3 regions of the Desulfosporosinus meridiei DSM 13257 genome follow, and region 1 is predicted to be linked to each of the others. Evidence: riboswitches for the same ligand, from Rfam matches in the RefSeq annotation. Region 1 holds a riboswitch; each other region holds the start of a gene.
What was found. Region 1 has a riboswitch for cobalamin ahead of DESMER_RS17015 (ABC transporter ATP-binding protein). Riboswitches for the same ligand answer to the same signal wherever they lie in the genome.
Positions count from the first base shown of each region.

Region 1 (3,283 bases):
CCTTCATCGGGGCAATACAAGTGTTTCAGGCCGCAGGGGCCAGAGTTTTAAGTCTACCCTGTTCGGGGAAATTATCATTAGAGCTGTTGGAGGACTTTATAGTTCGCTATCGGCCAAAATTGTTTTATAGTATACCGACCTATCAAAATCCCACCGGAAGGGTTATGCCGGCGCAGGAGCGCCAAGATCTGATAAACTTGGCCAAACGTCATCGGCTTGTTATCGTGGAAGATGATCCCTATAGTGATCTGTATTATGACCAAAAGCCCCCTCAGTCTCTTAAAGCTTTAGATTCTTACGGAGGAGTTGTTTATTTAGGGACATTCTCCAAAATTCTCTTCCCCGGCTTACGCACCGGCTATCTGGCAGGCCCGCCTGTTTTGATTAACCGCCTTGCCTTGGAAAAACAGTATATAGACCTCCATTCCAACAACATTGCCCAATGGTTGGTGACGATGTTTTTAAATGAAGGAAAGTTGGCTCCGCATCTGGAAACTGTGCGCAGGGAATATAAAAAACGCCGAAATGCAATGACTAAAGCTCTCCAGCGTTTGTGTGCCAACGATCTTGAATTCACTGTACCCGAAGGTGGATGTTATTTTTGGTGTAAGTTAAAACAAGCGGGCACTTCCCAGCGACTCCTCCATGAAGCAGCCAAGAACCGAATTTCTTTTGTGCCAGGAGAAGCATTCTATACAATGCCCACTCAGGATAAGGAACTTCGCCTTTGTTTTACCGCGCATAATGAAGCGGTTTTACTGGAAAGCGTCCAGCGCTTGGCCAAATCCTTAACCCAAATAACAAAAAAGAATCAAGACAATGATGTATCACCAAGTTCAGTATGGCCGATTATTTAACCTATAGAAATCTATTGTGCATAAATTACAGAATTATGCTGTATCCATCAGCAACAAGATGGGTTAAATACAGAGTGATTTATGTAACTTTTATTGACAAACTAATCAAATTATTCTATCATAAGTCTAATAGAATACATTATTGAATAGGTGCCCGCAAGGGATAATAGGGAACCAGGTTAATAATCCTGGACGGACCCACCACTGTAAGTAGATGTTGAAAATGTACATTTGCCACTGGGTAACTGGGAAGGCGTACATTCTAGTCTATAAGTCAGGAAACCTGCCTATGAAATATTGCAAAAGGACAAAGGTAAAGTTCTAGCTTATTAAGCTGGGACTTTTTTTAATTCAAACTTTAGGAGATGTCATGGAAACGATTGCTAAGATTAAAATTGAAAAACTAGTCTTTCCGCATGAAGAAAAACCAGCACTAAAAAACATCGATTTTGAGATTGTTAGGGGAGATTTCATCGTCATTACCGGAGGAGTAGCTTCTGGAAAATCCATTTTACTACATACTATAACAGGCGCAATCCCTCACTATCATGACGCGGACTTAACGGGAAAAGTCACAATCATGGGGCAAGATATTAAGAATATTCCTCTTAATAGAATGTCGAATTATGTGGGATACATGATGCAGGAGCCCCAAAATCAAATTATTAGTTTGGATGTCTACGAGGATATTGCATTTGGCCTCGGCAATCTGGAAATCCCCTTAGAGCAAATGGATCAGAGGGTTAAAACCGCCTTGCAACTTGTCGGTTTAACGGGCTATGAAAGCCGACAAACGGCTGCTCTTTCAGGTGGTCAAGCCCAACGAGTCGTTCTGGCTGGTGTTTTAGCCCTCAATGCCCCTATTCTAATTCTAGACCAGCCGACGGCTGAACTTGATCCACAAGGCCGCAATGACCTTTATAAGCGGTTAGGTCAGTTGAATAAAACTCAGAATTTAACCATTGTTTTAGTCATGGATCGAATTGAAGAAGTCCTCAACTATGCCAACAGAGTCCTCTATATTCGAGCAGGTGAAATTGTTAAAGAGTATTTACCAGAAGCATACTACATGGAGCAAATGAAGCATCGAAGAGGAAGGATAAAACACCTCTCCTCCTCCAACAAGGATCAAAGTAGGCCCAATGAAATTATTGCAAAAATTTCGAATGTCACCTACCTATACAAAAACAATTTACTAGGTTGTGAAGATATTAATTTAGAAATCTATAAGGGCGATTTTTTATCAGTTATTGGTTTAAATGGTTCCGGAAAATCGACCTTGGCTAAGCTGATTATCGGTCTACTGAAGCCCTCAAAAGGCGAAATTAAAGTGTTTGACCAGCCTTTGAATAAAGGGAAACTGGCAGAGATCCGTTCCCAGGTGGGATTTCTGTTTCAAAACCCTGACTATCAGATCTTTGCAAGCACCGTAGAAGAAGAAGTTGGATTTTCTCTGAAGTTAAGGGGGGAACAAAATGAAGTAATCGGACAAAAGATTGATGAGTCTCTCAAGTTTGTGGGACTACTGGATTATAAGAATATACACCCTCATCGCTTAAGCCGTGGTCAGCGCCAGCTTTTAGCATTGGCCTCCATCCTCGTCAGTGATCCAGAGTTCATTATTGCCGACGAACCAACTTCAGGTCTTGACGAAAACCAAGGGTATATGATCATGGACAAACTCCGTCACTTATCAAAAAATGGTCACACAATCCTACTTATATCCCACGACTTGACCATGGCAAAAGACTATTCCAACAGGCTAGTCGCCCTGCATAAAAATCGTATTCAACTTGATATATCGAGAAGAGATCTCGATCAACATCTTGATACACTTAAAGCCATTGGTTTGAATTTTCATAACCCTATTTCTTTCAGGGAGGTGGAAGATGGGTCTCTCCAAGCTTGATCCCAGAACTAAGCTGGCCTGGTATGTTCTGATGATCAATTTTTCACTGATTAGTGGGACTGCTGTTCAGTTAAGTATTGTTTTATTAGTGGAGGTTATGGCCTCGCTAGTCTGGATGGGTTCCTTAAAGCGGTATAAAGCCATGATTGTGATTTTATTGCTTTTAGGACTTCAGATATTGGTCGTACAGCTGATCTTCTGCCGAGAAGGCGTTCTAATCTACCAATGGGGCATTCTGAAAATATACAGTCAAGCCCTGCCACTAGCAATCACCGGTATACTCAAGGCTAGCATTATTGTTTTGGCAAGTATGCATTTTTTCACATCTTCCTCACCCCAAGAGTTTACCTTGATGCTGATAAAATTTAAGATCCCTTACCGATTTGCTATGTTGGTAGGACTGAGTGCCCGATTCCTTCCACTCATGAAAGCTGAATATATATCAATAATTGATAGCCAACGTGCTCGGGGTCTCAAAATGGAAAGTGCATGGGACAATCTCAAAGGTATTTTTCCA
Region 1 covers NC_018515.1:3,684,339-3,687,621, reverse strand. The annotation lists gene pdxR (MocR-like pyridoxine biosynthesis transcription factor PdxR) at 1-857, shown strand, start outside; cobalamin riboswitch at 989-1,162, shown strand; gene DESMER_RS17015 (ABC transporter ATP-binding protein) at 1,228-2,766, shown strand; gene DESMER_RS17010 (energy-coupling factor transporter transmembrane component T family protein) at 2,747-3,283, shown strand, end outside.

Region 2 (3,283 bases), 1.7 Mb from region 1:
TGATCTAGGAGTCATGGCCTCTTGCGAAGTAATACTTCAGGCAGCTAAAAGAGAAAAGGCTGATATCATAGCTCTGAGTGGGCTGATTACGCCGTCACTAGATGAGATGTCGAATGTGGCAGAGGAAATGGAGCGGCAAGGGTTTAATATTCCCCTGATGATTGGCGGAGCAACAACTTCTAAGACTCACACAGCCTTAAAGATTGCACCCAAGTATTCAAAGGGAGTCGTGTATAGCGTCGACGCTTCAAAGGCTGTAGAAGTTGCCAAAAAGCTGGTGGATAGGAATCAGCGAGATGGCTATTTGACCCAATTAGGGGAAGAATACCAAGCTATACGAGAAAACTATGGGAAAATTGAACGCAAGATGGTACCCCTGGAAGAAGCTCGAGCAAAGAAATTTAAACTGGATTGGACTAAGGAGCATATAACGATTCCTAACTTGATTGGAATCAAACATTTAGAGAATTTCCCGATCAGGGAGCTAAGAAACTATATTGATTGGTCGTATTTCTTTGTTGCCTGGAATATGGGAATGGCGTATCCGAAAATTATGAAGGATCCTAAATACGGCGAGGAAGCTAAAAAACTTTTTGAGGATGCTAATCAAATGTTAGATTTAGTAGAGCAGGAAGGCATACTGACAGCCAATGCCGTTTTGGGTATTTTTCCAGCAAACTCTCTAGGTGATGACCTTGAACTTTACCATAATGGCAGGGTCACAACCTTCAATATGTTAAGGCAACAAGCGGTTTCCAAGGAGAATGTCTATCGATCCCTTGCCGATTATATAGCTCCTAAGGAGAGCGGGATAACGGATTATTTAGGTGGATTTATTGTGACGACAGGAATAGGCGCTAAGCAGTATGCAGAGAAACTCAAAGAACAAGGGGACGACTACGGAGCCATCATGGTCAAACTTCTGGCCGATCGGTTAGCAGAAGCTTTCGCAGAGTTATTACATCTTCAAGTGCGAAAGGATTATTGGGGATACTCTCCTGATGAAAGTACAAAATCTATAGCAGCGTTAACAGAATCATTTAGGGGGATCAGGCCGGCCTTTGGATATCCTTGTCTCAGGGATCATGCTGAGAAAACAAAGCTTTTCCAACTTTTAGAGGGAGAACGGCATACGGGTGTCACGTTAACAGAACATTATATGATGGACCCGGTTGCTAGTGTGTGTGGGTTGTATTTCGCTTCTGAGGAGGCCGACTATTTTGATATCAACAGGGTCGATAAGGAGCAATTGGATGATTATGCAAGGCGTAATCAGAAAGGTCTTAAAGAGATCGAGAAGATGTTAGGTACTATTTTGAGATAAAATAAAGAATAAGGAAGAGAAGGTCTGTATCAAAATTTAGTTTATAGTTTGATACAGACCTTTACGCTACAGGTAATCATCTTCGATATAAAAAAGTGTGCTCCTCTATCATATGCTTGTTTGGTGTGCATTGATCAAAAAAGAAAATAATGCTAAAATTCCGAAAAGGCTATTGAAAAAGAAAAAAGGTTATGCTAACCTGTAAAAAACGCAAGTACAAGTAATTTTCTATATATCAAAGTAATTGAATAATTAGGAATAAGTGATTTTTTCTCTGAGGGGAAGAAATTGAAAAGGGAAGTCAGTGGAAGCTGACGCGGTGCCCGCCACTGTAAGAGGGAGTCAACTTACATAATGTCACTGGGGAACTATCTCTTGGGAAGACGTAAGCTGATGATGAACTTAAGCCAGGAAACCTGCTTATTTCCAGGTCAGAACTGCCTACGGGAATGTTAGGGGGTGTTTGAGTGTATTTGGGAGTACTTTTATTGTCAGATACCAGCTAAACCTTTTACCTTAGATGGGGTAAAGGGTTTTTGTTTTTTATCATTAGCCAAGATAGCTCTAGTTGCACTTTGCTGGTCGCAGTTTTAAGGATATCACATAGATGGATCTACTATACGAGGGGAGTAGCCATCTTGTGCATTCAAATAAAAATTTGGGGGTAAATGAATGAAAAGAAAAATATTTCGATTTTTCATTACCGTGGTCACCATGACCACAATGTTAGTCGGTTGTGCAGCCAGCCCAACCGCAACGGTTCCAGCAAATAAACCAAGCAGCGTCATCATCGCAATTCAGCAAGATGCCGAACCTGCAGCAGGTTTTGACCCGATCACAGGTTGGGGATCAAGTCAGAACGATCCATTAATTCAAAGTATCCTGGTAAATGTCCAAGATGACGTTTCTATTGCGTGCGACCTTGCTACAGAATATTCCGTCTCTGATGATGGATTGGTCTGGACATTTAAGATACGTCCCGATGTGAAATTCACTGACGGCGTCGCACTCACAGCAAAGGACGTTGCCTTTACTTTTAATACCGCTAAGAAAACCGTATCCTCGCGAGACCTTTCTATGTTTGAAAAGGCTGAGGCTATTGATGACACTACGGTGAAATTAACCCTAAATAAACCCTATTCACCATTCATATATATTGTGGCGTGTCTGGGTATTGTGCCTGAACACGCATACAATTCTGCCTACGGAACAAATCCTATCGGCTCCGGACCTTTTATGCTCAAACAGTGGGATAAAGGCGAGCAGGTAATTTTTGAAGCTAACCCTGACTATTATGGCAAAGTATCAAAAATGAAGCAGTTGACAGTTGTGTTTATGACCGAGGAAGCGGCGTACGCAGCAGCTAAGGCTGGACAGGTAGACATTGCTTATTCCAGTGCTTCTTTCACGAAAACTCCGATTCCGGGATATGAAATCGTAGATTTCACAACCACTGATCACAGAGAGTTGAATTTGCCGGTGATACCTGCGGGAAATATGGTTAAAACAATAAACGGTGACAAAGAAGTTAAAGGGGGTAACGATGTTACCAGCAATCTGGCGGTGCGCCAAGCTATGTCCTATGCCATAGACAGACAAAAAATAGCAGATATTGTTTTTAATGGCTACGCAACTCCGGCGTACAGCGCCAGCCCGGGCCTGCCCTGGGAGAATGAGGCTGTTAAAGTAGAGTATAATCCTGAAAAGGCAAAATCTATCATGGAGGCCGATGGCTGGGTCAAGAATAAGGACGGCATATATGAAAAGAATGGTCTTGTTGCCGAAGTCACAGTAACCTGCATGGCTGAAGCCACTCGCCAAAGTATTCTAATGGCTGTTAAAGAAATGTTGGATAAGTTTGGAATCAGAATTAATATTAAAGGTGGCATGCCATGGGAAGAAATCGATCCATTGACCTATTCCGCCCCTAATTTGATTGGCGGAGGAGCATATTCACCT
Region 2 covers NC_018515.1:529,909-533,191, forward strand. The annotation lists gene metH (methionine synthase) at 1-1,324, shown strand, start outside; cobalamin riboswitch at 1,568-1,762, shown strand; gene DESMER_RS02455 (ABC transporter substrate-binding protein) at 1,997-3,283, shown strand, end outside.
Region 2: another riboswitch for cobalamin. It lies ahead of DESMER_RS02455 (ABC transporter substrate-binding protein); the one in region 1 lies ahead of DESMER_RS17015 (ABC transporter ATP-binding protein).

Region 3 (3,283 bases), 120 kb from region 1:
TGCTGCTTGGGATCTTATTAACCCATGGGCACGAAGATCATATTGGTGCATTGCCTTATCTTTTAAGAGATGTGGATGTGCCGGTATTTGGAACACGTTTGACTTTAGGTATTATTCAATCCAAGATGAAAGAAAACAACCTTAGCAATATACAGGCTACCGTTGTTCAGCCCCGTGATGTAATAAAGCTTGGAGTTTTCCGAATTGAGTTTATTCGTGTAAATCACAGCATACCGGATTCGGTTTCGATTGCTATCCATTCCCCATTAGGAACTGTTGTTGTGACAGGAGATTTTAAGCTGGATCATACCCCTGTGTCAGGTGAGATACTAGACATTCATAAATTTTCAGAGCTGGGGGACAAGGGAGTTCTATGCTTACTGTCTGACAGTACTAATGTTGAAAGAGCTGGATTTACTCCATCTGAAAGTCATGTCGGAGAAATGATTGATGAAGCCTTCCGGAATGCCAAAGATCGTGTTATTTTAGCTAGCTTTGCATCGAACGTTTATCGACTCCAACAAGCGATTACTGCTGCTGTAAACACAAACCGAAAAGTAGCAGTGGTGGGAAGAAGCATGGTTAATATTGTTGGAATTGCTGAAGAACTAGGGTATCTGGATATCCCGGAAGGAACCCTAATTGATATTGATGAGATTATTGGCTTACCGGGGAATCAGGCTTGTATTTTAACAACAGGAAGCCAAGGAGAGCCGATGTCTGCTTTGACTCGAATGGCTAACCATGATCATCGGCATGTCGCGATTCAACCCGGGGATACTGTAATCATTTCAGCGAGCCCTATTCCGGGTAACGAGAAATCAGTTGCTAAGACTGTTGACCAATTGTTCAAACTGGGTGCTAATGTGATTTACGAATCGGCTGAAGGTATGCATGTCTCGGGTCATGCAAGCCAAGAAGAGCAGAAACTAATGCTGAGCATGGTTCGCCCGCAGTATTTTATGCCTGTGCACGGAGAGTATCGCATGTTAATCAAACATGCCCAATTAGCAGAACAGCTGGGCATTCCCAGAGAAAATATTTTCATTACTGAAAACGGCGGCGTAGTTGAATTTACTCGGCATGGGGCGGCATTAGGCAGCAAAGTCATGGCTGGTAAAGTCTTAATCGACGGGTTGGGTATCGGAGATGTGGGGAATATTGTATTGCGAGATCGCAAACAGCTTTCCCAAGACGGTATTCTTATTGTCGTCATGACTATAAGTCGTGCCAGCGGCGCTATAGTATCGGGACCCGATGTTGTAACCCGTGGATTTGTGTATGTTCGGGAGTCCGAAACCATGTTAGATGAAGCCAAACAAAAAGTTAAACAAACCATGGCTCGTTGCAGGGAAAACAGGGTTACTGAATGGGCTGTCTTCAAGAACCAGATTAGAGATACTTTAAGTAAGCATTTCTACGAAAAAACTCGCCGCAGACCTGTGATCTTGCCAATTATTCAAGAAGTAGAATAGGTAGCAAGTTGACAAAGTCTTTTTAAATCTTACTTGACGTTAAAGATCATTCGTGTTAAATTTATAATAATCAAATATTTCGAGCAAATGATTTTTCTTTGCTGAAAAATCAAAAAACAGGGAAGCCGGTGTGATTCCGGCGCGGTCCCGCCACTGTAACGGGGAGTTCTTTGCCATATCCACTGAGGAAACTTGGGAAGGAGGCATAGAACGAGGAACCTTAGCCAGGAGACCTGATTGCTTGAATGCTTTAACTCACGATGGATGGGTGGCAGGGATTTTGTTAATTCAGCCCTCCATTCTTGGGGGGCTTTGATTATTTTTATCGTACATATAGTTTCTCGAGGGAAACTACCTGCAGGTTAGTGTCTTGTTCAAGCGGGATCTGCTTTCAAACATGCGAATGCGACTTGAAAGCGGAAGAGAACGCACCGTCCGAGATAACCGTTACTTTACTGTCTATCAGAGAGAGTAAAGTAAGGTTGTCTCTTTATTTTTTTAGTTGAGGAGGGGTGAAGATATCAGAAGACCTTGTTTTTGATTTATTAGAAACTACAGAGAGTTTTTACGTTTTAACGTGAAAAGGAGTGTTAAAACTATGAGTATACGAAAAACAAAGCATATTGGGTTGTTGGTAGCTTATGTTATGTCGATATATATGCTTTTCCCTAATAATGTCTATGCGATGCACATCATGGAAGGGTTTTTACCCTTTAATTGGGCGGCTTTCTGGTGGATAGTTATGATTCCCTTTGTTCTTGCCGGTGTACGATCCATCAAAAAAACAGTTACACTCTATCCTAATTTGAAGATGCTGCTTGGGATGGCAGGAGCCTTTGCTTTTGTTTTGTCTGCCTTGAAGATTCCATCTGTTACTGGCAGCTGCTCTCATCCCACGGGTGTAGGCTTAGGCGCTATTTTATTTGGGCCCGCAGCAATGTCAGTCTTAGGGATGATCGTCTTAATTTTTCAGGCGCTATTATTAGCACATGGAGGAATAACTACATTAGGAGCAAACACCTTTTCCATGGGAATTGTTGGTCCGTTTGTCTCCTACGGCATTTACAGAGGTTTAAAAAGGCTTGGTGCACCCCAATGGTTGTCAATTTTTATGGCTGCAACTTTAGGTGATTTGATGACCTATATTACTACTTCAATTCAGTTGGGGTTAGCTTTTCCTGCAGCTTCAGGTGTCTCTGCCTCGATACTTAAGTTTATGAGCATTTTTGCCTTCACTCAGATTCCCTTGGCGATAAGTGAAGGACTACTCACAGTTATGGTGTTTAATATTCTCATGGCATATAGTCAAAAAGAGTTACAGGTTCTAAGTGCATTCACTGGCAACGCCATATCTTCTATGAAACGGAAACGGGGGGTAAAAGAGGCATGAAACTCTTCACCAAAAACATGGTAATTCTTCTGTTTGTTGTGTTATTGGCCGTTCTTCCCTTATATATAGCGAGAGGTTCAGAGTTTGGTGGTGCAGACGGTCTGGCTTCAGATGCAATTATGGAACTTAATGCTGATTACACTCCTTGGTTTGAGTCTATATGGGAGCCACCTAGCGGTGAGATTGAATCCTTATTGTTTGCCTTGCAGGCAGCAATAGGTAGTGGATTTGTCTTTTATTATCTAGGGTACTCGAAGGGTAAACAGATGGCTAATAAGAGGGATCAAGCGTGATAGCTATAGATTCATACGCTTATAACAACAAACTAGCAACTATTCATCCTTTAGAAAAGTCACTTTTTGCAATTCTTACGATGATTATTTGTCTTATGTCTGAAACAATGCTTACCCCTCTATTA
Region 3 covers NC_018515.1:3,800,011-3,803,293, reverse strand. The annotation lists gene DESMER_RS17510 (ribonuclease J) at 1-1,475, shown strand, start outside; cobalamin riboswitch at 1,544-1,730, shown strand; gene DESMER_RS17500 (energy-coupling factor ABC transporter permease) at 2,074-2,865, shown strand; gene DESMER_RS17495 (energy-coupling factor ABC transporter substrate-binding protein) at 2,862-3,158, shown strand; gene cbiQ (cobalt ECF transporter T component CbiQ) at 3,155-3,283, shown strand, end outside.
Region 3: another riboswitch for cobalamin. It lies ahead of DESMER_RS17500 (energy-coupling factor ABC transporter permease); the one in region 1 lies ahead of DESMER_RS17015 (ABC transporter ATP-binding protein).